Regions from separate parts of the Corallococcus sp. RDP092CA genome, predicted to be linked through region 2. Evidence: riboswitches for the same ligand, from Rfam matches in the RefSeq annotation. Region 2 holds a riboswitch; the other holds the start of a gene.
What was found. Region 2 has a riboswitch for cobalamin ahead of U8525_RS08245 (TonB-dependent receptor plug domain-containing protein). Riboswitches for the same ligand answer to the same signal wherever they lie in the genome.
Positions count from the first base shown of each region.

Region 1: linked by a shared signal. The riboswitch ahead of U8525_RS08775 (acyl-CoA thioesterase) and the one ahead of U8525_RS08245 (TonB-dependent receptor plug domain-containing protein) in region 2 are both predicted to bind cobalamin.

Region 1 covers NZ_JAYESI010000005.1:297,731-312,329, forward strand. The annotation lists gene U8525_RS08730 (arginine N-succinyltransferase) at 1-152, opposite strand, end outside; gene U8525_RS08735 (heparin lyase I family protein) at 493-1,521, shown strand; gene U8525_RS08740 (hypothetical protein) at 1,589-1,918, opposite strand; gene U8525_RS08745 (acetyl-CoA C-acyltransferase) at 1,915-3,114, opposite strand; gene U8525_RS08750 (CoA-transferase subunit beta) at 3,145-3,918, opposite strand; gene U8525_RS08755 (CoA transferase subunit A) at 3,908-4,816, opposite strand; gene U8525_RS08760 (acetyl ornithine aminotransferase family protein) at 4,818-6,170, opposite strand; gene U8525_RS08765 (aldehyde dehydrogenase family protein) at 6,184-7,743, opposite strand; gene U8525_RS08770 (aspartate aminotransferase family protein) at 7,740-9,086, opposite strand; cobalamin riboswitch at 9,512-9,728, opposite strand; gene U8525_RS08775 (acyl-CoA thioesterase) at 9,764-10,174, opposite strand; cobalamin riboswitch at 10,338-10,578, opposite strand; gene U8525_RS08780 (TIGR04013 family B12-binding domain/radical SAM domain-containing protein) at 10,762-12,048, shown strand; gene U8525_RS08785 (hypothetical protein) at 12,075-12,410, shown strand; gene U8525_RS08790 (hypothetical protein) at 12,492-12,737, shown strand; gene U8525_RS08795 (hypothetical protein) at 12,795-13,208, opposite strand; gene aceA (isocitrate lyase) at 13,425-14,599, opposite strand, start outside.
Region 2 covers NZ_JAYESI010000005.1:160,139-174,737, forward strand. The annotation lists gene fliB (flagellin lysine-N-methylase) at 1-581, shown strand, start outside; partial or broken gene U8525_RS08200 (DsbA family protein) at 591-1,154, opposite strand; gene U8525_RS08205 (prolyl oligopeptidase family serine peptidase) at 1,338-3,368, shown strand; gene U8525_RS08210 (hypothetical protein) at 3,424-3,702, opposite strand; gene U8525_RS08215 (DUF4142 domain-containing protein) at 3,782-4,522, opposite strand; gene U8525_RS08220 (peptidase MA family metallohydrolase) at 4,858-6,630, opposite strand; gene U8525_RS08225 (DUF4175 family protein) at 6,627-9,767, opposite strand; gene U8525_RS08230 (MarR family winged helix-turn-helix transcriptional regulator) at 9,996-10,553, opposite strand; gene U8525_RS08235 (ComEA family DNA-binding protein) at 10,827-11,147, opposite strand; gene U8525_RS08240 (hypothetical protein) at 11,177-11,419, opposite strand; cobalamin riboswitch at 11,809-12,044, shown strand; gene U8525_RS08245 (TonB-dependent receptor plug domain-containing protein) at 12,093-14,093, shown strand; gene U8525_RS08250 (MXAN_6577-like cysteine-rich protein) at 14,074-14,599, shown strand, end outside.

The DNA.
Region 1 (14,599 bases), 140 kb from region 2:
TCCTTCACCTTGCCGGCGAAGCTCTTCACCGACTTGTCGATGATGGCCTCGAGCGTCTCCTCGTTGTTCGGCAGGTTGACCGTGTTCAGCACCGCGGCAAGACGCTTCAGGCCGGGCAAATCGGTTTTCTGGACGTCTCGCAACACGAGCATGGGGCACACTGATGGGCGCCCCGGGAAGGGAGCGCCGGAAGGGCCCGTGACCTTACACCACGCCCCCGTCCCGTCAGCCCCCTGGATGCTCCCCTGTCAATGACGCGTTGCGTTCAGGACACCGCTCCCCCGCCCGCCCGGTGGGTGGGGGTGGCTCACGCCCGCCGTGAAACATGTCTCAATCCGGGTGAGGGCCTGTCTGGTTGGTCGCTGTGTTGTCAGGCGACTTGGAATGAGTTTGGGGGGGAATGAAGCCAGGGAATGGTTTGGGATAATGTTTGTCAACGCTTTGCCGTCAAAGCACCAGGCGCTCCCCCTTCCCCTCCCCCAAGGATTCACATTGAAAGCACTGCACCTCTGGCTCGCGGCCTGTCTGTTCCCGAGCCTCGCTGCGGCGGAAATCGTCTGGCGGGGCGATTTCGAGACGGGAAACCGCTCCCAGTACAGCTCGGAACAGATGGTGAGCTCGGACCGGCTCCAGGTGGTGACGAGCCCGGTGGCCGAAGGCAAATACGCGCTGAAGGCCACGGTGAAGCAGGGCGATGATCCCATCAACTCCAGCGGCAACCGCAACGAGCTGGTGTACCTGAGCAACGAGAAGGTGGGCTCGGAGTACTGGTACCGCTGGAAGGTGATGTTCGCGAACGACTTCCCCAGCGTGGACGCGTGGCAGCTCTTCACGCAGTGGCACCACGACGGGTGCTGCGGCTCTCCGCCGGTGGAGTTCTTCGTGAAGGGCGAGCTCATCCGCCTGACGCTGAACGACAGCGGCACGGTGTGGAGCACGCCGCTCAAGCGCGGCGCGTGGCAGGAGTTCATCTTCCACGTGAAGTGGTCCCCGGACGCGGCCGTGGGCTACGTGGAGCTGTGGCTCAACGGCACGCAGGTGCTGAAGAAGACCCAGGCCAAGACGATGTTCTCCGGTCAGAACAACTACCTGAAGCTGGGCCTGTACCGGGACGACACCATCAAGCCGGTGGGCGTCGTCTACCACGACGGCTTCATCCAGGCGACGAGCCGCGCGGACGTGTTCCCGGTGGTGCAGCCGGAGCCGGACCCCGAGGTGGACGCGGGCACGCCGGTGGACGCGGGCACCCCCGTGGACGCGGGCTCGCCGCAGGAGCCGGACCCGGTGGTGGACGCGGGCAGCCCGGTGGATCCGGAGCCGGTGGTGGATGCGGGCTCGCCGCAGGAGCCGGACCCGGTGGTGGACGCGGGCACGGGGACGGGCGTGAAGCCGGCGCCGCTGGACCAGGGCGAGGTCGACGAGACCTTCCGCGGCGGCTGCTCCGCGAGCGGCGGGTCGCTGGCCGCGTTCTCGCTGCTGGGGCTGCTGGGCCTGGCGCGGGCGCGCCGCCGCCGGAGCTGAAGGCCGGTGAAGGACCCTCCCGCTCCGGTGTGGCCGGGGCGGGAGGAGGGTGGAAGGCGCGCGCGCCTCAGCGCTCCAGGCGGGGCAGGAGCCTCACCGCGTCCGGCCGGTCTCCGACGAGCAGCCGCGTCGCATCCCAGCTCCACACGCCCGCGGTCTCGCGGGGAGGCGCGCCCCCGAAGGTGGGCAGCTCCGCCCAGGGCAGGCCCTCCAGCCCGTGTCCCCAGCGCTGGAGCACCGCGGCCAGGTCCTCCAGGCTTCGCAGGGGACCGGCCTCGCTGGCGCCGTCGTGGAAGGTCGCGCGGTAGCGCCAGCCGGGGCCGTGCGGCAAGGCGGGCTCGAAGGTGATGCGCAGCGCGACCGCCAGTGACCGGGGCTCGTGCGGGCGCGGGCTCATCGTTCCACCGTCATCGCCAGCCCCTGGCCCACGCCGACGCACAGCGTGGCCAGGCCGCGCCGCGCGCCCCGCCGCTCCAGCTCGTGGACCAGGGTGGTCACGATGCGCGCCCCGCTCGCGCCCAGCGGGTGCCCCAGGGCGATGGCGCCGCCATTCACGTTCACCCGCTCCGGCGGCAGCGCCAGGTCCCGCATGCACGCGAGCGCCTGCGCCGCGAAGGCCTCGTTCAGCTCCACCAGGTCCAGGGCGTCCGCCGTCCAGCCCGCGCGCTCCAGCGCCTTGCGCGTCGCCGGCACGGGGCCCACCCCCATGAGGCGCGGATCCACGCCCGCGCTCGCGCTGCTCACGAAGCGCGCCAGCGGCGTCTTGCCGGTGGCCTTCAGCGCCCGCTCGCTCATCAGGAGCACCGCGGACGCGCCGTCGTTGAGCGTGGACGCGTTGCCCGCCGTCACGCTCCCTCCGTCGCGGAAGGCGGCGCGCAGCGTGGCCAGCCGCGCGAGCGACGTGTCCGCGCGGGGACCTTCATCCTCCGTCACCCGCAGGGGCGGCCCCTTGCGTTGGGGCACCTCCACCGGGACCAGCTCGTTCGCGAAGCGGCCCGCCGCGCGCGCGGCCAGCGCCTTCTGGTGCGACGCCAGCGCGAAGGCGTCCTGCGCCTCGCGCGCGATGCCCCACCTCGCGGCCACGTTCTCCGCCGTCTCCCCCATCTGCTCCAGCGGGAAGCGCTCCGCCAGCCGGGGGTTCGGGTAGCGCCAGCCGAGCGCCGTGTCCCAGGCCTCCACCTTCCCGGACGGGAAGCCCTCCTCCGGCTTCGGCATGGACCACGGCGCGCGCGTCATGGACTCCACGCCCCCCGCGAGCACCACGTCCGCTTCTCCCAGGCGGATCATCCGGCACCCCTGGATGACGGCCTCCAGGCCGCTGGCGCACAGGCGGTTGACGGTGACGCCCGGCACCTCCTGGGGCAGCCCCGCGAGCAGCAGCGCCATGCGCGCCACGTTGCGGTTGTCCTCGCCCGCCTGGTTCGCGCAGCCCAGGAACACCTCGTCCACGCGCGCTACGTCCAGGCCCTGCCGCGCCACCAGGGCGGCGAGCACGTGCGCGGCCAGGTCGTCCGGCCGCACGGCCTGGAGCGCGCCCCGGTAGCGCCCGATGGGCGTTCGCACCGCATCGACGATGAAGGCTTCCGACGACATGACCCTTGGCTCCGTGTGGGACGGCGGGATTCAGAGATACAGGCGCTTCGGATCCAGCTTCTCGCGCAAGAGGTGCAGCACCGCCGCGTCCGGGGATGCGCCCGTCGTCAGCGAGGGGGCCACCCGGAGCGGCCAGCCGCAGGCCGCCTTCACCTGCTCCACCGTCACGCCCTCGTACACCTCCGTGAGCACGGCCTCGCCCGTTTCGTCGAAGGTGAGGACGCCCAGGTCGGTGATGATGCGGGTGGGCCCGCCCCCGGGCATGCCCAGCGCCTTGCGGGTGCGGCCGTTCATCCGGTGGCCCGGACTGGTGATGAAGTCGCACCGCTCCACGAACGTGCGCGGGCTCATCCGCATGATGATGAGCAGCCGCCGCGCGTGGACGGCGATCTCGCACGCGCCGCCGCTGCCGGGCAGGCGCACCTTCGGGTTCGCGTAGTCGCCGATGACGGTGGTGTTGAGGTTCCCCCAGCGGTCCACCTGCGCGCCGCCCAGGAAGCCCACCTCGATGTGCCCCCGCTGGAGCAGGGACTGGAAGATGTCCGCCTGCCCCACCACCGCGAGCGAGTCCGTCACCAGCGACGGGTCGCCGATGGACACCGGCAGCCGCTCCGGCACGGCGCCCACCGCGCCGGACTCGTAGATCATGAACAGGCCCGGGGCGTGCGTGGCCCGCGCCAGGTTGCACGCGAGGTTCGGCAGCCCGATGCCCACGAACACCACGTCCCCGTCGCGCAGCTCGCGCGCGGCGCGGAGGGCCATGCGCTCGCTGGCGGTGGCGCCCAGCGCCGCGTCAGTACCCATAGTCCACCCCCGCGCACGGCCGGGGCTTCGCCCGCAGCCGGTCCAAGAGCCCCGCCTCCAGCCGCTCCAGGTAGCCGCGCCGGTCCTTCACGCCGTGGACGAAGGCCTCCAGGTAGTCCTGGTACGTCTTCGGCTGGCGCGAGATGTCCTCCCACTTCACGTAGAAGTCGTTGTCCCGGTCGTGGAAGCCCTGCACGAAGCTGGGGTGGCAGCCCCAGGGCTCGTGCACCACGTGGCTGACGAGGATGCCGGGCACCACCGTGCGGTTCGGATCCGCGCGGATGACCTCCGTGGGGACGATCTCCTCCGCCACCACGACGACCCGCTTCGCCGCGAAGGCCGCCTCCTTCTGGGAGCCCAGCAGGCCCCACACCTGCGCGTTGCCCTCCGGGTCCGCGCGCTGGCAGTGGAGGATGGTGACGTCCGGGTGCAGCGCGGGCACCGTGGCCAGCTCCCGCTCCGTGTACGGGCAGCGCACCGTGCGGATGTTCGCGTTCACCCGCGCGATGTCGCCGCCGTAGTAGTTGTCGAGCGGCCAGAACGGCAGCCCCGCGGCCGCGGCCTGGAGGCGCGACAGCAGCCCGAAGTGCGAGTACTCCTCCAGCTCCAGCCGCTCCGCGCAGCCGGCCTCGCTGCGCCGCCGGAGCGCGTGCAGGCTGCCCACGCCCGGGTTGCCGGCCCAGCTGAACACCAGCCGCTTCACGCAGCCGGCCTCGATGAGCTGGTCATAGACGAGGTCCGGCGTGAGCCGGATGGCGGTGAGGTTCCGCCGGCCCTGGCGGATGAGCTCATGCCCCGCCGCGAAGCAGATGAGGTGGGTGAACCCGTCGATGACGATTGCGTCGCCATCGTGCACGGAGGCCGCGATGGCCTCCTTCATCGAGCAGCGCTTGTCCATGTCAGCTCGCCTTCAGGCCATGGCGCGCGTCCAGCTCCTGGAGGCACGCGCCCAGGATGCCCAGCATCACGTCCACCTCGTGCCGTCCCACCACCAGCGGGGGGGCGAAGCGGATGGTGGACTTGCCGCACGACAGCAGCAGCAGGCCCTTCTGGAACGCGAGCTGCTCCAGGTCCGCGACATACGCGGACGCGGGCTCGCGGGTGCCGGGCTGCACGAACTCCGCGCCCACCATCAACCCCACGCCGCGCACGTCGCCGATGACGGGGTGCCCGCGCTGGAGCGCCCGGAGTCCGGAGGCCAGGTGCTCGCCCACTTCGCGCACGCTGCCCAGCAGGCCCTCCACCACGTCCAGCGTGGCGAGCGCGGCGGCGCAGCACACCGGGTTGCCGCCGTAGGTGCTGCCGTGCGAGCCGCGCGGCCAGGTCATCACGGATTCCCGCGCGATGATGGCCCCCAGCGGCATGCCGGACGCGATGCCCTTGGCGGACAGCACGATGTCCGGCATCACCCCGAAGTGCTCCGCCGCGAACATGTGGCCCGTGCGGCCGATGCCGGACTGCACCTCGTCGAACACCAGCAGGATGCCGTGCGCGTCGCACAGCCGGCGCAGCTCCTGGAGGAAGCCCGTGGGCGGCACCACGTAGCCGCCCTCGCCCAGGATGGGCTCCACGAAGATGGCGGCCACCTCGCGGGGGTCCACGTGGTTGACGAACCAGTCCGTCTCCAGGAGGCGCACCGGGTTGCACGCGTCGCCGCACGCGCCAGGCTCGCAGCCGTTCCCGCAGCGGTACGGGTTGGCGTAGGGGATGTGCAGCACGCCCGGCAGCAGCGGGCCGAAGAAGGCGCGCTGGGCCACCTTGGAGGAGTTGAGGGAGATGGCGCCATAGGTGCGGCCGTGGAAGCCGCCCTTGAAGGCGATGATTGTCTGCCGGCGCGTGTGGTGCCGCGCCAGCTTGAGCGCGCCCTCCACCGCCTCCGTGCCGGAGTTGGTGAGGAAGACCTTCTTCGGGCCCATCTGGGGCAGGCAGCCCGCGAGCCGCTCGCACAGGCGCGAGAAGCCGTCGTAGTAGAAGTCCGTGCCGCAGATGTGGAGGAAGCGGCCCGCGGCCTCCTGGATGGCCTTCACCACGTGCGGGTGGGCGTGCCCCGTGGACGCCACGGCGATGCCCGCCATGAAGTCCAGGAAGCGGTTGCCGTCCACGTCGTACACCCAGGGGCCTTCGCCCCGCTCCACCACCAGGGGGTATTCCTTGATGTACGAGGGCGACGTGTATCGCCGGTCCACGTCGATGATGGCGCGGGCGTTGGGCCCCGGGGGGACGACCTTCACTTCGGGATAGAGCGGGTGCATGAGGGCTTCCAGGTCAACCCATCCGGGTCTGGGACTGCTCGCGCATGAACTGCGAGACGTAATAGGGACCGCAGCCGCCCTTGCCGGTGGAGCCGCTGCCCTTCCAGCCGCAGAAGGGCTGCACGCCGGGCCACGCGCCCGTCGTCGCGCCCGTGCGGCGGTTGGCGTAGAGCACGCCCGCCTCCGCGCGGGCCATGAACGCCTCCACCGTGTCCGGGGCCGCGCTGAAGATGCCGGCGGTGAGGCCGTAGGCGCTGTCGTTGGTCAGCGCAATCGCCTCGTCCAGCGAGCGGAAGGCGGCCACGCCGACGAAGGGCAGGAACAGCTCCTCGCGCATCAGCCGGTGCGCGTGGGGCAGCTCCACCACCGTGGGCGCCACGAAGTGGCCATGCGCCAGCGCCGCGTCCAGGGCCGGCCTGTCGCCGCCCGCGTGCACGGTGCCGTCGCGCCGCGCCTCCGCCACCGCCTGCTCGAAGCGCCGGACGGAGGCCGCGTTGATGACCGGGCCCATGAAGACGGACGCGAGCGCGGGGTCCCCCACCACCGTGTCGCGGGCCTTTCGGGCCAGCCGCTCGACGAAGTCCTGGCGCACGTCCTCGTGCACGTAGATGCGCGACAGCGCGCTGCACTTCTGGCCGGACATGCCGAACGCGGAGCGGTGGCAGCCCTCCACCGCCGCCTCCAGGTCCGCGTCCTGGCAGACGATGGCCGCGTTCTTGCCCCCCAGCTCCAGCAGCGCGGGCCGCACGTGCTGCTCGGTGAGGACGCGGAACAGCTCCATGCCCACCCGGGTGCTGCCGGTGAAGGCCACGCCGTCCACCGCGGGGTGGCGCACGAGCGCGGAGCCCAGGCCTTCCCCCTCGCCATGCACCACCTGGAGCACGCCGCCCGGCAGGCCCGCGTCCCGCAGCGCCTGGAAGAGGCCCTCGGCGCAGCCGGGGGCGTCCTCGCTGGGCTTGAGGATGACCGCGTTGCCGCCCAGCAGCGCGCCCGCGCTCATCCCGGCGGCCAGCGCGAGCGGGAAGTTGAACGGGGAGATGACGACGAAGACGCCGTAGGGACGCAGCACGCTGCGCGTGTCCTCGCGGGGGGACAGGCGCGCCATGGGCAGGTGGAAGCCGCGCGCGGACTCCACCTGGCCGGCGTAGTAGCGCAGCAGGTCCGCGGACTCCTCCACGTCGCCCAGCGCCTCCAGCCGGTTCTTGCCCACCTCCAGCGTCATCCCCGCGGCCAGCTCCCACCGGCGCTCGGAGATGAGGTCCGCGGCGCGGCGCAGGATGCGGACGCGCTCCTCCCACGCGGTGGCGCCCCACGCGCGCTGGGCCTCCTTGGCCGCGAGCACCACGCGCCCCACCTCGCCGGGCGCGGTGCGGTGGAAGCGGCCCACCACCTCCGACGGCCGCGAGGGATTGCGGCTGTCCAGCAGGTCGCCGCTCGCGTGCGCCTTGCCGGCGATCCACGACGGGTGCTCCGCGCCCAGGCGGGCGCGCACCGTGGCGAGCGCCGCGTCGAAGCGCGCGTGCAGCTCCGTCAGGTCCGCGTCCAACACCGAATAGGTGATGCGAAAGGTCATGACCGCTCCAGGAAACGGGTCAGGCCCCGGGCGAGCAGGTCCACCAGCTCGTCCACCTGGGGCTCGGTGATGATCAGCGGCGGGCCCACCATCAGCAGGTCGCCGTTCGTCCCGTCGGCGTGGCCGGTGTTGGGCCAGAGGACGAGCCCCCGCGAGAACAGCTCCGCGAGCAGCCCCTCCACCACCTTGCGCGTGCGCGGGAAGGGCCGCTTCGTGGCCTTGTCCTCCACCAGCTCCACGCCCGCCATCAGCCCCACGCCCTGCACGGAGCCCACGTGGGGCAGGGGCAGGAGGACCTCGCGCAGGCGGCGTTGCAGGTGGGCGCCCACGCGCGCGGCGTGCGCCACCAGGTCGTGCCGCTCGTAGTAGTCCAGCACCGCCACGCCCGCGGCCGTCATGCACGGGGCCTGGAGGTACGTCTGCGCGTGCATGAAGCCGCCGGAGCCCTGGCGCAGCTCCTCCAGGTGGTCCTCGCGCACCAGCACCGCGCTCAGCGGGGCGTAGCCGCCGCTCAGGCCCTTGCCCAGCACCAGCAGGTCCGGCGTGAGCCCCACCTGGTCGCTCGCGAAGAAGCGCCCGGTGCGCCCGCAGCCGCACATCACCTCGTCGGCGATGACCAGGATGCCGTGGCGGCGGCAGATGGCGGAGACCTGCTCGAAGTACCCGGGCGGCGGCACGGCCGCGCCCGCCGACGAGCCGATGACCGGCTCCGCGACGAACGCCGCGACGGTGTCCGGCCCCACGCGCTGGAGCGTCTCCTCCAGCAGCCGCGCGTAGTGCGCGGCGCCGTCCCGCGCGTAGTCCTCCAGGCCGCAGCGGTAGGGGTAGGGCGCGGGCGTGGTGACGACCTCCGACAGCAGGGGGCCGAAGAACGTCTGGTAGTGCGGCCGTCCGGACATGGACAGCGCGTAGAGCGTGTTGCCGTGGTAGCCGGGCACGCGGGTGATGACGCGCGTGCGCTGGGGCTGGCCCCGCTCCACGCACAGCTGCCGCGCGAACTTCACGGCCGCCTCGATGGCCTCCGACCCCGAGCCGAGGAAGGCCGCCCGCCTCAGCCCCGCGGGCGCGTGCGCGCACAGGCGCGCGGCCAGCGCCTCGGTCACCTCCGTCGTGAAGTGGGTGCCGTTGACGTACGCGACCTGAAGCAGCTGCGCATGGATGCGGTCCGCCACCTCGCGGTTGCCGTGGCCCACGCTGGCCACCAGCGCGCCCGCCGAGCCGTCCAGGTAGCGGCGGCCCTGGGCGTCGTACAGGTAGACGCCCTCGCCGTGGGTGACGACGGGGAACTCGCGCGACAGGTTGCGCAGGAGCACGTTCCCGTCGGGGTAGCGGATGGCGTTCAAAGGCAGACGGCTCCCCTGGCGGCGCGCGCGGGACGCGGCCACGGTGGATGAAAGGAATTGCGTCGCGAAACGGAGGACGTCGTCAGCGGCGCCGCACCCGGGGGCTGGCGCGCCGTGTCTGGCTCCCGTGTCCTGTCACTGCCTCGCGCCGTCTCCGCGGTGTTCCACGCATCGTCGTCCGTCCTCACGGGCGACCCGCGTCGCCCGGCCAATGGCCCGCGAAGGTGGAGGGAGGGGTGTCCAGGCGCGACGCCGCGCACCCGGGCCGCGTGAGGGCCCGAAGACACCGACCCCCACCCCCGCGGGTGGCTGGAGACAGGAGGGATGAGGAGGGAACGTGCCGGGCAAAGTCCTGTGGAAACAAGGCCTTGCGCGGACCTTCCCGCCCTCCCTCGGGGCTCCAGGTCGAACCGTCCGTGGATGTCTCCCACGACACGGATGCGGGCAGGTCTTCGGGCTCGTGAGCGCGTCCGGCACCGGGGTGCCGGAGTTCCTACTGGCCGTCACTTCCCAGCGCCCACGTGGGCGCCAGTGTCATGGACGGCGGTCGTTCTCACCTACCGCTGCGGGGCAGCCCCGGCTTCGGACCGGGTTCCCTTTTCAGCCTGGGCAAACCCAGGCACCAGCATGGCGTCGTCTATACGCCCGGCTTGTTTCAGGTGTCAAGGCAATGTCTGTCATGTCTGGTTCTCCGGCGCGAGCGGCGGCACGGCGGTGGGACGGCGCTCCGCGTCGAGCGCGACGAGGATGAAGCGTCCGCGCGTGCACAGCTGTCGTGCGCCGGACAGGAGGTCTTCGGCGAACAGCTCCACGTCCACGGTGAGGGAGGTGCGGCCGGTGGCGACGACGCGGCCCACCAGCTCCACCAGCTGGCCCTGGCGCACGGGGGTGTGGAAGTCCACGCGTTCGCTGGACGCGGTGACGACGGTGCGCCGCGCGTAGCGGCTGGCGGTGATGAACGCGGACATGTCCATCAAGCGCAGCGCCTGTCCGCCGAAGAGGGTGCCGTAGTGGTTGGTCTGATCCGGGAAGACCATGTCCACCATGCGGGTCTCCGTGGCGGACGGGGGGAGGGAAGGGGACGTCATGAGGAGGGACTCCAGGCCCGAGCGGCCGTGCGCGCCGCGTGCGGAAGGGACACCGGGACACACGGCTCCCGGGCCCGGGGCACGGGCGGTGGCGGACGCGTGGACCGCGAAGGGTTGCCGGACCTTCCCGCGAGGGCCCGGGGTACCGCCCTGGAGGAGACGATTCTCCGCAGGGGCCGGCGGCAGGTTTTCGGACTCGTGGGCGTGCTTCCGGAGCGCGCTTCCCGTTCAGGAGGCCGCGTCCGTGGCGCCTACTGGCCGTCGCTTCCCAGTCCGACTGCCGGACCAGTGCGTCTGACGGCGTTCGTTCCCACTCACCGCTGCGGGGCAGCTCCGGATTCCCACCGGATTCCCTTGCTAAACCTCGCGGACTCCCGCGAGGCACCGTCGGCGGGGCGCACGTTAGACGCGAGCGCTGCCTCCGCCAAGCATCAAGGCCGGGGCCGCAGGTTACGGATGGAAGGCGCCCGCGCTTCCGTGCGAGGAGGCTCGGCATGACTGCTCACCGAGGGTTGGGGGGCCGTGCCCGCGCGCCGGGCAGGCGTGCCCCGCCGGGCGCGGGCCCTGTGGCATCATCCCCGGCAGCCATGTCGCAGACGCCTCGCAAGGTCTCGCTCGTCCTGAGCTACCAGTACCCCGGCAAGTACGCCTTCACCGTGCTCGCCGGCGCCGTGGAGGCGGACCCCGCGCTCGCGGACGTGTCGCTGCACTTCCCTCGCAGCCGCGAGGCCCTGCTGGACACCCTGCGCGCGCGCGTGGACGCGGGCGACACCGTCGTCGCCGCGTGGTCCTTCTACTCCGCCAGCTTCGGCCCCTCCGTGGAGGAGCTCACGTGGGTGCGCGAGCGGCTGGAGGGCCGCGACGTCCTCTGCATCGCGGGCGGCGTGCACGCCACCGCGGAGACGCTCCAGACGCTCCAGGCCGGCTTCGACCTCGTCGCCGTGGGCGAGGGCGAGCACACCCTGCGCGCCATCCTCGCCCGCGTCCTCAAGGGCGAGGACCCGCGCGCCACGCACGGCACCGCGCACCTCGAGGACGGCAAGCTCGTGCAGCGCGGCCACGGCGAGGGCGTGCGCCTGGACGACTTCCCGCCGTTCGCCGTGAAGCACGTGAAGTACGGCGCCATCGAGATCACCCGCGGCTGCATCTACGCGTGCCGCTTCTGCCAGACGCCCTTCATGTCCAAGGCGCGCTTCCGGCACCGCACCATCGCCAACATCGCCCACTGGGCCCGCGAGCTGCGCCGCATGGGTCGGCGCGACCTGCGCTTCATCACCCCCACGTCCCTGTCCTACGGCACCGCCGACGAGACCGTGAACCTGGCCGCCGTGGAGGCGCTGCTCGTCGCCGTGACGGAGGCCATGGCCCCGGACGGGCGCGTCTACTACGGCACCTTCCCCTCGGAGGTGCGCCCGGAGCACGTCACGCCGGAGGCCCTGGCGCTGCTCAAGCGCTACGTGGCCAACGACAACCTCATCATCGGCGGCCAGTCCGGCTCCGAACGCATCCTCCAGGCCACCCGGCGCGGCCACGACGTGGAGACCGTGGTGCGCGCCGCCCGGCTCGCGGTGGAGGGCGGCTTCGTGCCCAACGTGGACTTCATCCTGGGCCTGCCGGGGGAAGAGCCCGCGGACGTGGACGCCACCCTGGACCTCATGCAGCGCCTGTCCGACCTGGGCGCCCGCGTGCACGGCCACACCTTCATGCCGCTGCCCGGCACGCCGTTCCGCGACGCGCCCCCCGGGCGCCTGGACGCGCGCACCCGGCAGCGGCTGGACTTCCTCGCGTCCCAGGGCCGCCTGTATGGCCACTGGAAGGCCCAGGGCGTGCTCGCGGAGGCCATCGCCTCCCGCAGACAGCCGCGCGCCCGCTAGCCGCACCCGTTACACTGCCCCGCGCGATGGCTGAACAGACGCCTTACTGGCTCCTCATCTCCGTGCTCTTCAGCTCCCAGCCCCTCACCCCGGCGCTGGCCATGACGCTGCACGAGGCCGCCTACGAGCTGTACACGCGCGGCGAGGGCTCGCGCGAGGTGGCTGGCGATCTGCTCTCCGGCCGCGTGAACAACCTGCGCAAGGACGTGTCCCTGGGCGGCATCGCCGGGCCCGCCTTCGAGGCCGAGATCGAGACCGAGCGCGGCTCCGGCGTCGTCCGCTTCGTCCTCACCCGCCAGGGCCTGGAGATGATGAAGGCCCAGCCCCCCGCCGCGCCCGCCAGGCCGAAGTACCTCAACTGAGGAAGCGTCCCCCCGGCCGCCCGGCCGCTCCCGGCGCGGCGCCCCGTCACCACCTTGAGGGCTCAAGGGAGGAATGACGGCATGGACCCCAAGGACGAATACCTCAAGAAGAGCGCCGGCATCCCGCTGGACCCCCGCAAGCAGAAGGACCCGGACGAGCACGGCGACCAGGTGCCCGCCGAGGGCCGCGCCGAGGAGCTCAACGACGTCACCGGGCAGAACGGCGGGCAGCGCACCGACGTGGATCAGCCGTGGAACGACACGCGGCACCGGCACGCCGGCATCCGCGACAAGTACAGCGACGACAGCGACAAGAAAAAGCCCTGAGGTCTCCCCCAGGGCTCACGTGAAGTCAGGGGATGCAGAACGGCCGGAGGCGCGGGGCTACTCGCGCTCCAGGTCCAGCTTCATGCCACCCATGTGCAGGATGGACTGGGACATGGACACCGCGGACATGGTGGCCAGCTCCTCCAGCGCCTGCAGCTCCTCGCTCTTGGGCTCCGCGCCCGCCTGCGACGTCGCGGCCTGCTGCTGCTGGGCCTGGTTGCCCGAGACGTTCACCGGCGTGGAGGTGGCGCCCGCGGTGTAGGTGCCCAGCAGCGAGCCGTGCGGCGCGGCCCCCAGCTGCGCCAGCGCCGACGACACCACCGAGCCGCCCGTCAGCTGCGCGCCCGCCTTCGGCTGCTGCGCGGTCGCGCCCGACAGCAGCGAGCCGAAGCGGCTGCCCGCCACGGAGGAGGTCGTGTTCGTCGTGGCAGGCTGCACCCGCGGACCGGAGAGGGACGTGATGCGGTTCATGGCGGCTCCCGTCAAAAAAAGGCCCCGGTCAACCGAGCGGCACTCCCGAAGGCGCGCCTGTGGGGCTTCAAGTTCGTTCTCCCCATTATCGCCCCGGCCTCCGGGAAGTTGCCTCTTTCGCCTCGCGAACGGCGAAGGCCGCGGAATCCCGGGGAATTTTCCCCTGGACGCCGCGGCCTCGCCCCCCTCACCGACCCTCGGGATGATCCGCCCGGCCTAGAACTGGTGGGCCTCGGTGGACTCGTGCAGGGCCAGGGTGCTGGCGCTGCCGCCGGAGATCACCTCGGCGACCTGGTCGAAGTAGCCGGTGCCCACCTCGCGCTGGTGACGCGTGGCGGTGTAGCCGTGCTTCTCCGCGCCGAACTCGGACTGCTGCATCTCGCTGTAGGCCGCCATGCCGCGGTCCTTGTACTGACGGGCCAGCTCGTACATGGAGAAGTTCAGCGCGTGGAAGCCCGCCAGGGTGACGAACTGGAACTTGTAGCCCATGGCGCCCAGCTCGCGCTGGAACTTCGCGATGGTGCTGTCGTCCAGGTTCTTCTTCCAGTTGAAGGACGGCGAGCAGTTGTACGCGAGCATCTTGTTGGGGAACTGCTTGCGGATGCCCTCGGCGAAGGCCCTGGCCTGCGCGAGGTCCGGGGTGCTGGTCTCGCACCACACCAGGTCCGCGTACGGGGCGTAGGCCAGGCCGCGCGCGATGGCGCACTCCAGGCCGCCCTTGATGCGGTAGAAGCCCTCGCCCGTGCGGCCCGCCGCCTTGTCGATGAAGGCGTGGTCGTACTCGTCCGCGTCGCTCATGAGGAGCTTGGCGCTGTCCGCGTCCGTGCGGGCGACGAGCAGCGTGGGCACGCCCATCACGTCCGCCGCCAGGCGCGCCGCCGTCAGCGTGCGCACGAAGTGGCTGGTGGGCACCAGCACCTTGCCGCCCATGTGGCCGCACTTCTTCTCGCTGGCCAGCTGGTCCTCGAAGTGCACGCCCGCGGCGCCCGCTTCGATCATGCCCTTCATCAGCTCGTAGGCGTTGAGCGGCCCGCCGAAGCCGGCCTCCGCGTCCGCGATGATGGGCGCGAACCAGTAGCGGTCCTTGCGGCCCTCCGCGTGGTCGATCTGGTCCGCGCGGCGCAGGGCGTTGTTGATCTTCTTCACCACGGAGGGGACGGAGTCCGCCGGGTAGAGGCTCTGGTCCGGGTACATCTGGCCGGCGGAGTTCGCGTCCGCGGCGACCTGCCAGCCGGACAGGTAGATGGCCTTGAGGCCCGCGCGCACCATCTGCACGGCCTGGTTGCCGGTGAGGGCGCCCAGCGCGTTGATGTAGTCCTCCGTGTGGAGCAGCTCCCAGAGGCGCCTGGCGCCCATCTCCGCCAGGGTGTGGCTCACGCGGATGGAGCCGC
Region 2 (14,599 bases):
CTGGGTACGACTCCGCGGAGACCCTGGCGACGCTGCGCGCGCAGCTCGACGCGCTGGAGCTGCCCGGAGGCCCGTGGGCCGGCATCTGCGCCGCCGTGCTCCGCTCACGCGAGGCCGCTGTCGGCAGCCCGCGCTTCCTCGCCCTCATGGGCGACGTGCGCGCGTCCTACGGTGGCGCGGAGACGGGGCCTGACGAAGCATGGCGGCTCCACGCCGCCCGGCGCTCCGCCCTGGAGTCCCTGCACGGCGAGCGCGTGCACCAGTACTTCCTGCACCACGCGCTCAACCACGTCCTGCGCCACCCGTTCACCGAGGCCGAGAGCCTCCTGGACGCCGTGTTCCTGCTCGTGCTGCGCGCCTCGGTGGTGCGCTGGGTGCTGCTCGGGCACCCCGCCGTGGTGGCGCTGCTGGACGCGCCCGGCACGCCCGTGGCCGCGCTGGACGCCGCCGCCGTGGAGGCGTTCCAGGTCGTCGCCAAGCACGTGGAGCAGGCGCCCACGTTCCTGGACTTCGCCCGGGGGCTGGCCGGCGAGGGCCCGGAGACCTTCGCGCGGCTGCTCATCCTGGTGAAGGGCCTGTAGCGCCCGCGCTCAGCCCTGCGATCTCGGCTTCGCGCCCAGCTGCTGCATGGCCCGCTGGAAGGACGGGTACTCGTGCGCGCCCTGGATGGCCAGCCGGTCGCCCAGGATGAAGGTGGGCACCGCGCGGATGCCCATCTCCTGGGCCTCGCGCACGGACGCCTCCACGAGCTGCCGGTAGCGGCCTTCCTCCACCGCGCGCTGGAGCGCGTCCGGATCCAACCCGGCCTCCACGCCCGCGGCCCGCAGCGTGTCCCACTGCCAGAGGTCCTGACCTTCACTCCAGTAGCGCCGCAGGATGGCCGCCTGGAAGGGCTCCAGCCTGCCCTGGGCGCGCGCGTACTCCGCCGCCTCGTGCGCGCGGCGCGTGGACGGGATGAGGTCCCGCTGCACCAGCGTCAGCCCGGCCCTGGCGGCGCGGAGCTTCAGCGGGTTGTTGGGGTCCTTCATCCCCTGGCGCACGTACTCGGGCAGCGGCAGCCCTTCCGGAGGCGTCTCCGGGCGCAGGAAGTAGGGGTGCCACTCCACCTGGACGTCGTATTCCTTCTTCAGCTTCTCGACCTCACCGAGGCCGACGTAACACCAGGGTCAAACGAAGTCGGACCAGACGTGGACGACGATGGGTGCGCTCATGGGCGGAATCTCTAGCACCGCGCGTCAGGGCCTTCCACCCATTCCACTGGGGCCCGCATCCATCGGTGGACAGCCCGTCCTCCCGAGGGCACGGTCCGGGTTCCATCTCTCCGGAGGAACCTCCCCGTGCCCCTGTCGCTCCTCGCGGCCCTGGCGCTCGGCGCAAGCCCCGCGTCCGCGCCCCATCCGTTCAATCAACAGGACCTGGTCACGCTGCGCCGGCTCAGCAGCCCGCGCGTCTCGCCCGACGGACGGCAGGTGGCCTACGTCCTGCGCTCCACCGACCTGGAGATGAACCGCGGCCGCACCGACCTGTGGCTCGTCAACCTGGACGGCTCCGCGCCGCGCCAGCTCACCTCCCACCCGGACAGCGACAGCGACCCCGTCTGGGCGCCGGACGGCAAGAGCCTCTTCTTCCTGTCGTCGCGCGGCGGCTCCTCGCAGGTGTGGCGCCTGCCCGTGGACGGCGGCGAGCCGCTCCCCGTCACGAAGCTGCCCCTGGACGTGAACAGCTTCGCGCTGTCGCGCGACGGCCAGCGGCTGGCGGTGGCGCTGGACGTGCGCCCGGCCTGCGCGGACCTCGCGTGCAACACCCTGCGCGCCGCGGAGGCCTCCAAGAAGAAGACCACCGGCCGCGCGTATGATCAGCTCTTCGCGCGGCACTGGGACACCTGGCGGGACGGCACGCGCTCGCACCTGTTCGTCGTCCCCGTGGCCGGCGGCACGGCCGTGGACGTGATGAAGGGCATGGACGCGGACGCGCCCAGCAAGCCCTTTGGCGGCGCGGAGGAGTTCACCTTCACGCCGGACGGCAAGGGCCTCGTCTTCGCCGCGCGCGACGTGGGCACCACCGAGCCGTGGTCCACCGACCTGGACCTGTTCCTCGCGCCCATCGACGGCAAGACGAAGCCGCGCAAGCTCACGGAGAAGAACCGCGCCACGGACACGAGCCCCGTGTTCAGCCCGGACGGCAAGACGCTCGCGTACGTGGCCATGTCCCGCCCCGGCTACGAGTCCGACCGCTTCCGCGTCATCCTGCGCACGTGGCCGGGCGGCCAGGAGCGCGTGCTGACCCAGGACTGGGACCGCTCCGCCGGCTCGCTCGCGTGGAGCCACGACGGCGCCACGCTCTACACCACCGCCAACGACGTGGGGCAGAACGCGGTGTTCGCGCTGGACGTGGCCTCCGGCAAGGCGCGCCGCCTCACGCAGGGCGGCAGCGCGGACGCCCCCCAGCCCGCGGCGGACGGCCAGGTCGTCTACGCGCTGGATGACCTGGACTCGCCGTCGGACCTGTACGCGATGAAGGCGGACGGCACCGGCGCCCGCCAGCTCACCCAGGTGAACCAGGAGGCGCTCGCGGGCCTGAAGTTCGGCGCCTTCGAGCAGTTCAGCTTCCCGGGCTGGAACAACGAGACGGTGCACGGCTACGTGGTGAAGCCCGTGGACTTCGACCCGAAGCGCCAGTACCCGCTGGCCTTCCTCATCCACGGCGGGCCGCAGGGCAGCTTCGGCAACCACTTCCACTACCGGTGGAACCCGCAGGTGTACGCGGGCCGCGGCTACGTGGCGGTGATGATCGACTTCCACGGCTCCACCGGCTACGGCCAGGCCTTCACGGACTCCATCGCGGGGGACTGGGGCGGCAAGCCGCTGGAGGACCTGAAGAAGGGCCTCGGTGCCGCGCTCCAGAAGTACCCCTTCATCCACAAGACGAAGCGGTGCGCGCTGGGCGGCAGCTACGGCGGGTACATGATCAACTGGATCGCCGGCAGCTGGGCGGACGGCTTCCAGTGCCTGGTGAACCACGACGGCATCTTCGACGAGCGCGCCGCCTACTACGACACCGAGGAGCTGTGGTTCCCCGAGTGGGAGCACAAGGCGCTGCCGTGGGAGAAGCCGGAGGCGTATGAGCAGTTCAACCCGGTGAACCAGGTGGCGAAGTGGAAGACGCCCATGCTCGTCATCCACGGCGGCAGGGACTACCGCGTGGTGGACACGCAGGGCATCTCCACCTTCACCGCGCTCCAGCGCCGGGGCATCCCGTCCCGCTTCCTGTACTTCCCGGACGAGAACCACTGGGTGCTCAAGCCGCAGAACAGCATCCAGTGGCACGACGAGGTGCTGGGCTGGCTGGACCGCTGGACGCGCAAGTAGCGCCTCCGCGAGGAGGGACCCCTGGGGCGCAAGGCCCCAGGGGCGCCCGCACCCCTCAGGGGATGCCGAAGCAGTCGTCGATGCAGTTGGCGAGGACCTCCGAGCACGTCCGGTCGGAGAGGCACTGCGAGCACTCCGCGGTGCGCGCGCGGCGGGCGTCCTGCTCGCTCTCCTTCTCGTCCTCCCAGGCGCCGATCTTCTCGGCGCACTTGCCGGTATCCAGGTCCGCGTCGAAGCACTCCTTGCGGTAGTCGCAGATGGCGTCGGCGTCGTTGGAGCAGCCGGTGAGGAGCAGCACGGAGACGCAGGAGGCCAGGGCAATCAGTCGTGACATGGCCCGGCACTATGCACGCGGAAGGCGCCTCCCGTGAATCCACTTCAGGGGAGGCGCTCCGTGCTTCATCACGGCTGGATTACTTCGTCTTCGTCGCACCGCTGGGGGTGCCCGAGGCGCCGCTCATGGAGCTGCCCGTCGTCGCGCCCGTGGCGCCGTGGTCCATGGTGCTGCCCTGCATGCCGGCGCCGCCCACGCCCATGGCCTCGTCCAGCTTGCCGAGGGTCTGGTAGGCCATGTCGCGGTGCCTGGGCAGCTCCTGGGTGAGGTTCGTGAGCAGCGTGGCCAGCTCGCCCGTGGCGTTCATGCCGTGCTGGGCGGCCATCACCTCGCCAATGGCGGCGTCATGCGCGGCCACCTGGCCGGCCATATAGGCCGAGTCGAACGGCGCGCCCTTCAGCGCCTGGAGCTTCTCCATGTCCGCCTTGTCCGCGGCCATGGCCTTCTTCTCCAGGGTGTTGGCGGGCGTGGGCGTCTCCGCCAGCTTCATGTTCTGCGACTTCGCATAGGCCATGACCTTCTGGTCGGTGGTCGTGTGCGCGTCGATCATCGCCTGCGCGTAGCTCTTCACGTCCGGGTTCTGCGAGTTCTGCTGCGCGAGCTTCGCCTGCTTGATCTCCGTCTGGTTGATGTGGTGCACGCGCTCCAGGAAGGCCTTCGGGTCCGCAGGGGCCTCGAAGCCCTTGAACTCCAGCGTGCCCTTCGCGGCGGGGGTCGTCTTGCCGGGCGCGGGGTTGGGGGACGTGACGTTCTGGGCCAGCGAGACGCCGCCGGTGAGGAGGACCGCGGCGAGGGTGACTCCGTGCAGGGTGCGCTTCATGGGGTGCAGCTCCTTTTCAAGGCCTCGGGAGTGAGGCGGGACAAGGCCGGTGGACCGGACACGCTCCCGGATCCGCGCGGCGCACGTTGGAGCAGGGCGCGACAGCGGACCCAGTGGGTGGGGAGGAGGACGTGTGCCACTTCACGTTGCACCTCCGCGCCGGTGCGCCAGTGGACACCGCCACTGCCCCCCGGGCGCGGACGCGGACGTTCAGCACCGCACGACTGTCTGGGAGCGCCATCCCGTCCTCCTCGTGCCCGGAAAGCCAGGCATCCCCCGAAGGCGGGAAGGGAGCGGAGGCGGAGCCCCGGCTGGCTGGCCGCCGGGGAGGAGGGCTACTTCGCGGGGCGCGGCGCCGGCTTCGGCGCCGGGGCGGGCTTCGGGGCGTCGGGCGTGCCGGCCGGGACGTTCTTCGTCTCCGACAGCTCGTCCTCCGCGCGCAGGAAGGCCTGGGCGGCGCGGTCCACGTCGTCGGGCTTGAGGCCCGTGAGGTTGGCGGCGGCCACGCGCGTGCGCGACGCGAGCGCCGTCTCCCCCAGCGCGCCGTGGATGCGCGTGAGGGCCACGTGGATCTCAGGGTCGAACGGGTCCGAGGCCAGCGCCTCCAGGTACGCCGTCTTCGCCTTCGGGTAGTCCTTGCGGAACAGCAGGATGCGGCCCAGGTGCACGTTGGTGGAGGGCGAGCCCGGGTGCATGCGCAGCGAGCCGCGCAGCACGGCCTCCGCTTCATCCAGCCGGCGCAGCTCCAGGAGCGCGAGCGCGAACTTGTTGGAGACGGACTCGTACTTGTCGCCCACCAGCTTGTGCGCCCGCGCGTACTCCTCCGCGGCGGCCTTCACGCGGTTGCGCTCGCGCAGCACCTCGCCCAGGTGCGCGAACTTGCGCGCGGGGACCTCGGTCACCTCGGCGAAGCCGCCGAAGGAGATCTCACGCCCCTTCTTCTCGCTGTCCTTCTTCTCCCCCTTGGCGTCCTCCTTGAGCACCACGCGGTCGTCGCGCGGCACCAGCTCCTGCGGGAAGGGCTGCTTCTTCACGTAGGCCAGCCACGTCTTCTCGAAGAGGGGGAAGGGCATGCCCGTCGCCGCCTCCACCGCCTTCTTGTCCGGCTGGCCCGCCTTCAGCTCCTGCAACAGGGTGCGCAGGCCCGCGGTGCCCTTGGTGCCGTGGATGTAGTCGATGGCGTAGAACACCTCCGCGAACGCGGTGGCCGCGTCCTCCGCCGTGGGCAGCATGGCGATGGAGGGGTGCATCTTCTCGAAGGGGATGAGCTTGTCCTCCTTCACGCGCTTGCCCAGCAGCGCCTGCGTGGAGGGCGTCATGGCGAGCCCGCCCTTGCCGCGCCAGCGCGACTCCAGGAACTTGGCCAGGCCCTCGTGCAGCCAGATGGGCACGGTGTTGTGGGACAGCTGGCTGACCACCAGGTGCACGTACTCGTGCGCCAGCGTGTCCTGCCAGTCGTAGCCCTGCGCCACGGCCTTGGGGCTCGTGACCATCAGCTTGTTGAACTTGCAGATGGCGATGGTGCCGGTGGTGCGGATCTGCTTCTCCGTCAGCGTGCTGACGCGGGACAGCTCGCGCGCGTTGTTCACCACCTCCACGCGCACCTTGCCCGGCGGCGTCCAGCCCAGGTCCTCCGCGAGCGCGCGGTGGATGGCCTCCAGCGTCTCCAGCGCGTAGGGCACCAGGATCTCCTCCTTGCCCTTGGGGTAGAAGAAGATGAAGTGCTCGCTCTCCGCGCGCTGGTGGTCCTTGACGATGGCGCGCGTGTCCTTGGCCAGCCGCAGGTAGCTGCCCGGCTTGTCCTCGATGTTGGCGCCTTCCAGCAGCGTCACCGCGTCGTCGTACTGGCCGTCCTCGAAGGCCACGCGCCCCTGGAAGTACTTGAGGGGCTCCAGCTCGGACGGCACGCGCTTCTCGACCTCGGCCAGCTCGCGGCGGGCGGCGCCCACGTCCCAGTCGTCCAGCGACTGCTCCACCTTGCCCAGCCGCTGCTTCACCTCTTCCTTGAGGGCCGCGTCGGGCGGCTGCGCGAGGGCCGCGGGGGCGGCGAGCAGCAGGGCGCACAGGGCGCCCAGGCAGGGAATGGTCGCGTGCGTGCGGCGGCTCACTTCACCAGCTCCTCGTAGTAGCGCTTCACCTGCTCGCGGTACTTCTCCGGCGCGCCCTGCTTCATCGCGTCCAGCAGGTCCTTGCGGAACTCGCGAGGCGCCTGGAACGCGTCCTCGTCCGGCAGCTCCACCTTGTCCTGCGGGTCGCGGCCGTTGCCCTCCTGGCGGCGGCCGGAGCCCATGGGCATGGGCAGCCCGCGGCCGCCCTTGCGGCCCTGCTGGCTCTGCTGCATCTGCTGCTGGAAGCGCTTGAGGCCCTCCATGGCGGCCTGCTGCTCACCGTAGCCGCGGCCGGGGTCGCGGCCCTGCATGCGCTGGGCGGCCTCGCCCATGCGCTGGCCAATCTCCTCCATCTGCTGGCCGGCCTCCTCCCCGAACAGGGGCGCCGTCTGCTCCATGTCCTCCATCTGCTGGCGCAGGCCCTGCGCGCGCTGCTCCAGCTGCTGCTGGCGCTGGCCCAGCTGCTGGAGCTGCTGCTTCTCCTGCTGCGACAGCTGCGAGCCCGGCGGCGGGAAGAGGTTCTGGAGCTGCTGGCTCACGTCCGACACGTCGCGCGCGTCCTTCTTGAGCTGCTCCGCGAGCTTCGCGGACTGCTGGCGCACCTCCGGCGGGTTGCCGAACATCTCGTCCAGCTGGCGCTGCTGCTCGCCCATGCTGGACAGCTGGCGCGCGGCGTCCTCCGCGCGGGCGGCGGACTCGGCGGCGAGGTCGAAGTCGTCCACCTTGAGCGCGTTCTCCACGTTGCGCAGCTCGGACTGGGCCTCCTCCAGCGGGCGGGCCGCGCGGCTGTTGAGCCGGCCCGGGTCGAGCTTCTGGTAGTGCTCCTGCACCTGCTGCACCTTGCGCGCGAGCTCGTCCTTGAGGGCCTGGCCCTTCTCCTTGAGCCGGTCGCGGTTCTGGCTGCGGGCCTGGTCGCGCAGGGCGCGCGTCTGCTCCGCGACCTTCTGCTGCTCGTCCAGGGTGCCCTTCAGGTCGTCCATGAACTTGCCGAACTTCTCCGCCAGCTCCGGGTACTGCTCCGCGCCGAAGTCCTCCTGGGACTTGTCCATGGAGTCGAGCATCTCGTCCATCTGCATGCCCAGCTCCTGGAGCTTCGCGAGGGCCTCGTCCGCCTTGCCCTCCTGCATCAGGCGCTCGACCTCGTCCATGGCGCCCTGCATGTCCTCCTGCTGCATCATCTCCGACAGCGCCTCCGCGTTGAGGTGCTCGTCGCGGATGCCCTTGCGCAGCTCGGCCATGCGCTGCATCAGCTCCTGGATGCGCGACTTGAGCTGTTGGATCTGCTGCATCACCTGCTCGCGCGCGGCCTCGTCCGGGTTGGCCTTGAACTGCTCGATGAGGCGCGACAGGTCGCGGCGGTCGTTGGCCAGCTGCTTCGTCAGCTCCTGGAGCGCCTCCAGCTTCTGCCGGTCCAGCAGCGACTCCAGGTAGAGGATGTCGCGCTCCAGGCCCTCGATTTCGTCCTCCACCACGGCGGTGAGCCGGGTGCCGGTGCCCCAGTCCTCGCCGCGCGCGCGCTGGGTGCGCAGGTAGAGGCGGCGGAAGTCGGAGGTGGTGCCCACGCTGCGCTTGAGGTCCCCGCCGATGTTCAGGAGCGCGGAGATGATCTCCTTGGGCACGTCCTTCTCGCGCGACAGCTCGCTGCCCTGCGCGCGGAAGTCGTCCGCGAGCTGCTGGCCGCTCGAGTCCACGGACTTCGCGCTCTCCACCGCCTGCGCGTCCTTCTGCTTTGCTCGGTCGGGGCCCTCCAGGCGGTCCGCCAGGTGGTCCACGAGCCGGCCCCACAGCGCCTCCGCCTTCTCCAGGGCGGCGCGGCGGTGCTCGGCGGCGCTGTAGACGCGCAGGGTCTGCGTGCGGCTGACGCCCTTCTTGGGGCCCTCCACCGCGTCGTTGTCCTTCGCCTCCACGTAGTAGGTGATGCGGTCGCCGGGGGCGGGCTTGAGCGGGCCCAGGTCCCAGCGGAAGGTGCCCCGGCTGCGGCGGCTGTCCTCGCGCGGCAGGGGCACGCGCGCCTCCTGCTTCGCGCCGGGCATGCGGTACACCAGCGCCAGGCCGGACAGGCCGTAGTCGTCGGTGGCCTCGTACTTGAGCGTCACGGTCTGGCCGGGGTCGACCTCGATCTCCGTGGACGGCGTGAGCAGCGTCACCTGGGGCGCCTTGTCTGCCTCCACGGTGAGGGGGAGGTCCGGGCCCACCGCGAGCGGCTTCGCGCGCGCGCCGTAGAAGACGAAGTGGTAGTGGCCGCCCTGCTTCGCCACGAAGCTGCCCTGGAGCTCGCGGCCGCTGGTGACGGTGAGGGGCAGCGTCTGTCCGTTGACGACGACCTCCGCGCGCTCGATGGGGCGGTCCGAGCGCGTCTTCAGCGCGACCTCGGTGCCGGCGGGCGCGCTGACCTCGCCGTTGGTGCCGGGCACGGTGCGCGGCGCGAGGCCCGTGTACGCGGGGTAGCGGTAGGTGAGCTCGATGTCGCCGGTGATGGGCTCCGCCTGCGCGGCGGTCTCCGGGCGCGAGGCCTGCTCGCGCAGGTGCTTCCAGCCCGCGGCCCACCGGCCGCCCACGAAGAACAGCAGCACCGCGAGCAGCAGCACGGCGCAGCCGGACGCCAGGGCCACGCGGCGCAGGGGCTGGCGGTCCACCACGAGCCGGGGGTCCACCGTGCGGGCCCGCTCGTCCATCTGTTGGAGGAACGCGTCCGCGAGCTGGGGGGACCAGCCGGCCTCCTCGCGGCGCTCGCGGGCCAGCTCCACCGCCGCGAGCACGTCCAGCGACAGCTCCGGGCGGCGCTGGCCCACGAGCCGGGCGGTGCGCGCGTCGTCGCCCACCTGCCGGTGCGCGAGCACGACGCCGAAGACGTACGCCACCGCCGCGCCCACCGGCACGGCGAGCCACAGCAGCGCCTGGGCCAGCCCCGGCGCCGCCCGGCCCAGGAGGCCGGTGGCGAACAGGAGCACGAGGGCCGCGACGGCGCCCAGCAGGACGCCCTGGGCCCACAGCTGGCGCCGCTGGCGGGTGCGCACCTGGGCGAGCAGGTCCACCACGCCGCGGGAGCGCGCTTCGCGCCGGGCCTGGGGCGGCGGAGCCGGAGGCGGCGGGGGCGGCGGCTCGGGGGTGGGGCTCTGCGGTGTCTCGAGGTTCACGCTGGCTTGTCCGCTCGTCGGTCGCGAGCCAACCCCGGAGGGGGCGGGCTATTTCCCAATTGTGGCCCACTCCCGCCGTCTTCGCGCGTGCAACGCCGGGGCGGGCGACAGGAAATGGCGCCCCTGTGTCCGCCGCGCGAAGGAGGGGCGGACGGCAGGGTTCTGGGGACAACGCGGAGGGGGCACCGGTGCCCTCCCCGTCCGGCCGGGAGGGCAGGGGGCGGGCGCTCAGCCCTCGGCGGAAGGCTTGGTCTGGGAGGCCGCCGGGGCGTCCTCCATGCTCGCCGAGAGGCCGCCCAGCTCCTCGGCGAGGGTCTTGAGCACTTCCTGGGTGAAGAGGATGCGGTCGCGGGGCAGGCGGGCGAGCACGCGCTGCACGGAGGCCTCGACGGTGCCCTCGGAGGGGATGTCCAGCACGCGGCCGGAGTCGGTGAGCGCGAAGAGGGCCTTGCGGCCGTCGAGCGGATCCGACTTGCGCTCCAGCAGCCCGCGCTTCTCCAGGCGCTTGAGCACGCCGGTGAGCGTGCTGGGGTGCACGTGGAGGATGTTGGCGAGCGTGCCGGCGGTGATGCCCGGGAAGCGTCCGACCAGCCGGATGACCAGCCTCTGCGGGCCGGTGAGCCCCAGCGTGGACTCCATCCGCTTGGACGTGGACTGCAGGCCGTGATCCACGGCCCACAGGAGGCGCATGAACTCCAGCACCTCACCCAACTGTTGATGCTGCGGGCCCCGGGACTTGCTGCCTTCCGAGCCTGGAATCGACTCCGGGGCGTGTGTGTCCTTCATGGGCGCATCCTCCCTCACCGCCGGCCTCCCTGTCTTTCTGATGTGGTCCAAAGATGGGCGTGTCCTAGCGCGTCGGCTTGGGGGTTCCAGCAAAATCCGGAAGGGATGCTCGCGGCCGGACGGGGCTGCCCGGCCGGGGGCCTTGGGGGGTGGCATGACGCGAGCGGGTGGCCGGGTGTGTCATCCCAGCCAGAGAGGGCCGCCGTCCCCGGACATGCCGGGACCCGGGAATGGCGGCCCCCGTGAGCCTGAATCAACCAAAGGTTGTATTTGTCATGGGTTCGTGGCGGGTCCCTCCCTTCCCGGCGGCGGGGGGGCGGGGACCTGCTCGACCTTGAGCGTCGTGGGGCCGGTGAGGGCCAGGTGGGCCCTCAGCTTGAGGAACTTCTTCTTTCCGAAGCCCTTGACCCGGACCAGCTCCTCGATGCGCCCGAAGGGCCGCTTCTTGCGGTGCTCGAGGATGCGCTGCGCCGCCTTCTCACCCACGCCCGGCAGCAGGTCCAGCTCCGCCGCCGTGGCCTCATTCAGGTTGACCACCCCCACGTATTGCATGCGCGGGCTGGCGGCGTCCGCGCGCCCCGGCCCCATCAGCATGCAGCCCAACACCCATCCCCAGGCCCACTTCACGAGTGGCCCCCCACGCCCGCCTCCAGCGAGGGCTCGCCCCCGAAGCGGCTGCTGGCCGCGGAGTCGCGCTTCTCCGCCGCCTCGCGCACGTGCAGCTTCCCGTCCAGGGGCAGCACGTCCAGCAGCACGTTGAGCGAGCCGTCCTTGTTGACGAACGCGCTGCCCGCGCGCACCCAGATGCTCCCGCCCTTGCCCTCGCGGATGGAGAACACCGCCAACCGCTTCCCCGCCATCAGCATCGACACGCTTCCCCCTTCAGACTCCCGGGCCACCACGGCCCGGGCACCTCGCTGGCTCGACCGCCTGAGGTCGCGTCCGGGCTTGAGCAGCCCGCGTGCCAGCGGCGTGTTCCTCTGAGGTCATGTCAGCGCACCCGTGCGGCGGTGTGCGCGGCGTCCACGCCCGGGGATGGGCGCGGATGCTCCAGCGCGGGTCTTGCGCGGTGAGAGTCGGGAGATTGTCTCCGCAGTGCGGAGACAATTGGATGCATACCAGGGGCAGCGGGTAGAGCGCTGCCTGTTGGCTCAGTTTGCCACTGTGGTTCCCGGCGCTGAGATTGTCACAGCACTGCTGCGACAAGTGGGGGGACCCCACGGACCGCGCCTTGACGGGCTGGGGGTGACCTCCTAGAAGGACCGGGCCCTTGGGTGCCCATGCCGGGCCTTCAAGAGGGAAGCCGGTGCGAGTCCGGCGCGGTCCCGCCACTGTGAACGGGTTGCCCTGAGGTCCAGGGCCGGAAGCCTCGGCTGTCACCACTTTCGCTCCGGCGAGGGGAAGGTGGAGGGTTCCTTCCAGAAGGGCGCAGCGTGCGCCCACGTCTGGAGCCCGTGAGCCAGGAGACCTGCCCGGGGGTGCGGCAGCGGTCCTGCCGTGAGGCCTTCTCTCTTCGACGGAGAGAGCGGAAGGCGGAGCATGTGGCGCTCGCTTCTCGCCCGGGCCTTCATGGGCCTGGTGCTCAGCTTCCAGGCGCAGGCCCAGGCCGGGCAGGAAACGCCTGCGCCCGAGGCCGAGGCCAGCGAGACGCCCCTCCCTGAGTTCGTCCTCCCCACCGTCGAGGTCATCGGCAAGGACGTCTCCGAGGCCCCCGTCGACGCCGCCCGCCGCCGCGATCCCACCGGCGCCATCACCGTCATCGATGCCCGCGAACGCGCGGGCGAGGCTCGCGACACCGCGGAGCTGCTCGGCGGCTCCGCGAGCCTCGTCGTGCAGGACTCCGGCGGCTACGGTCAGAGCAAGAGCCTCGTGGTGCGCGGCGCGTCTTCCAACGGCGTGCTCGTGTTCCTGGACGGCATTCCGCTCAACGGCGCGGGCGGCGTCGCGGACCTGTCGCTCATCCCCGTCGCGCTGCTGGAGCGCATGGAGATCCTCCGCGGCGCGGCCGGGGCCCGCTACGGCGCGGGCGGCCTGGGCGGCGCGGTCAACCTCGTCACCCGCGCGCCTTCGTCGCGGCTGCTCTCCAGCGGCGAGGTCACCTACGGCAGCTTCGAGACCGTGATGGCCCACGTCGCCGCGTCGGGCGCGCTGCTCGACGGTCAGGCGCTGGTGCTGCTGCACGGCGGCCGCTCCCAGGGGGACTTCAGCTACCGCGTGGATGAGCTGCCCGCGCTCGACGACAACCCGCTCACGCAGGAGGTGCGCACGCGCAATGACGCTCGCGGCGGCGGCGCGCTCCTGAAGTACCGGCACGGGCTGGACGGCGGCGGACGCGTGGACGTGCTGGCGGAGGTGTCGCTGGAGGACCGCGCGCTCGCGGGCACCGTGCAGAACCCCACCGTGTCCCGCCGCCAGGACCAGACGCGCCTGTCGTTGGGCGCTCGCTGGGCACGGCCCTTCGGGGACACGGGCGAGGGCAGCGCTCGCGGCTTCTTCCGCCGCGACTGGCTGGACGTCACCGGCGGCACCACCGGCGTGGACTCCGGCGCGCAGCGCTACACCGTGGGCGGCGTGGAGGTGGAGGGGCGCGCGGTGTGGGGACCCCACGCGCTCGCCGTCACGCTCGCCGGGTCGTCGGAGTCCGTCACGCAGGCCGTGGGCGCGCAGGCCGCGTCCTGGTGGCGCGCGAGCGTCATGGCCATGGACGAGCTGTCCCTGTTCTCCGAGCGCCTGAAGCTCGTGCCCTCGCTGCGCGTGGAGCGCGTGGGGCGCTTCTCGCTCCTGTCGCCCAAGCTGGGCGCGAGCGTGGACCTGGGCCACGGCTTCGGCGTGCGCGCCAACGCGGGCCAGTCCCACCGCGCGCCGTCGTTCCTGGAGCTCTACATCCGCCAGGGCCTGCTGCTGCCCAACCCGGAGCTCAAGCCCGAGCGCGCCCTGTCCGTGGACGCCGCGGCCTTGTGGCGCGATGACGCCTGGAGCGTCACCGCGGGCGGCTTCGCGGCGGTGTACGAGAACCTCATCGCCTACGAGCTGTACCCGCCCATGCTCGCCAAGCCCTACAACTTCGCCGCCGCGCGAGTGTGGGGCGCGGAGGTGGAGCTGGAGGCCCGACCGCGCGCGTGGCTCACCGCCACCAGCAGCTACGCGTGGACCCGCACGCAGAACCGCTACGGTGACCCGCGCTACTTCGGCAAGGAGCTGCCGTATCGCCCTCGCCACAAGTGGGTGGGGCGGCTGCGCGTGGGGCCGGGCTGGCTCAACGGCCGCGCGGAGGTGCTCGTCCAGTCCGCGCAGCTGATCAACCGCGTGGGCGAGGCGCGGCTGTCACTGCCCTCGCGCACCTGGGTGAGCGTGGGCGCCTCCAGCACCTTCCTGCACCGGCCGGACCTCACCGTGTCGTTCGACGTGAAGAACCTGCTCGATGCGCGGACCGCCGACTACACCGGCATGCCGCTGCCCGGCCGCGCCGCCTACGTGACGCTCGCCGTGGCGCTCGACCCATCTCCTCCGGAGGATTCCCATGTCGCGTCCCCTCCCTGATGCGCGGTTCGCGCTGTTGCTGTCGGCCCTGGCGGCGGCGCTCCTCACCGGCTGCCCGGAGGAGAAGGTCCTGTGCACGACGGGCCTGAGCGTCTGTGGCGCCGAGTGCGTGGACCTCCAGGGCGACCCGTCGAACTGCGGCGCGTGTGGCACCGCGTGCGGCGCGGGAGAGACGTGTCAGGCGGGCGCGTGCGGCTGCCAGCCGGGCACGGAGGTCTGTGGTGACGCCTGCGTCGCGCTCATGAGCGACCCGCTGAACTGTGGCGCTTGTGGCGCCGCGTGCTCCTCCGGGCAGGTCTGTGAAGCCGGCACCTGCCGCGAGGGCTGCTCCGCTGGCGCCGAGCGGTGCGGGGACAGCTGCGTCGTGCTCGCGGAGGATTCGCTCAACTGCGGCGCTTGCGGCACGGTGTGCCCGGACGTGCAGTCCTGCCACGCGGGCCGCTGCATGTATGACGTGGTGACGGCCTGCTACACCAACGGGCAACTGGTGGGCATCCAGGCGGGGA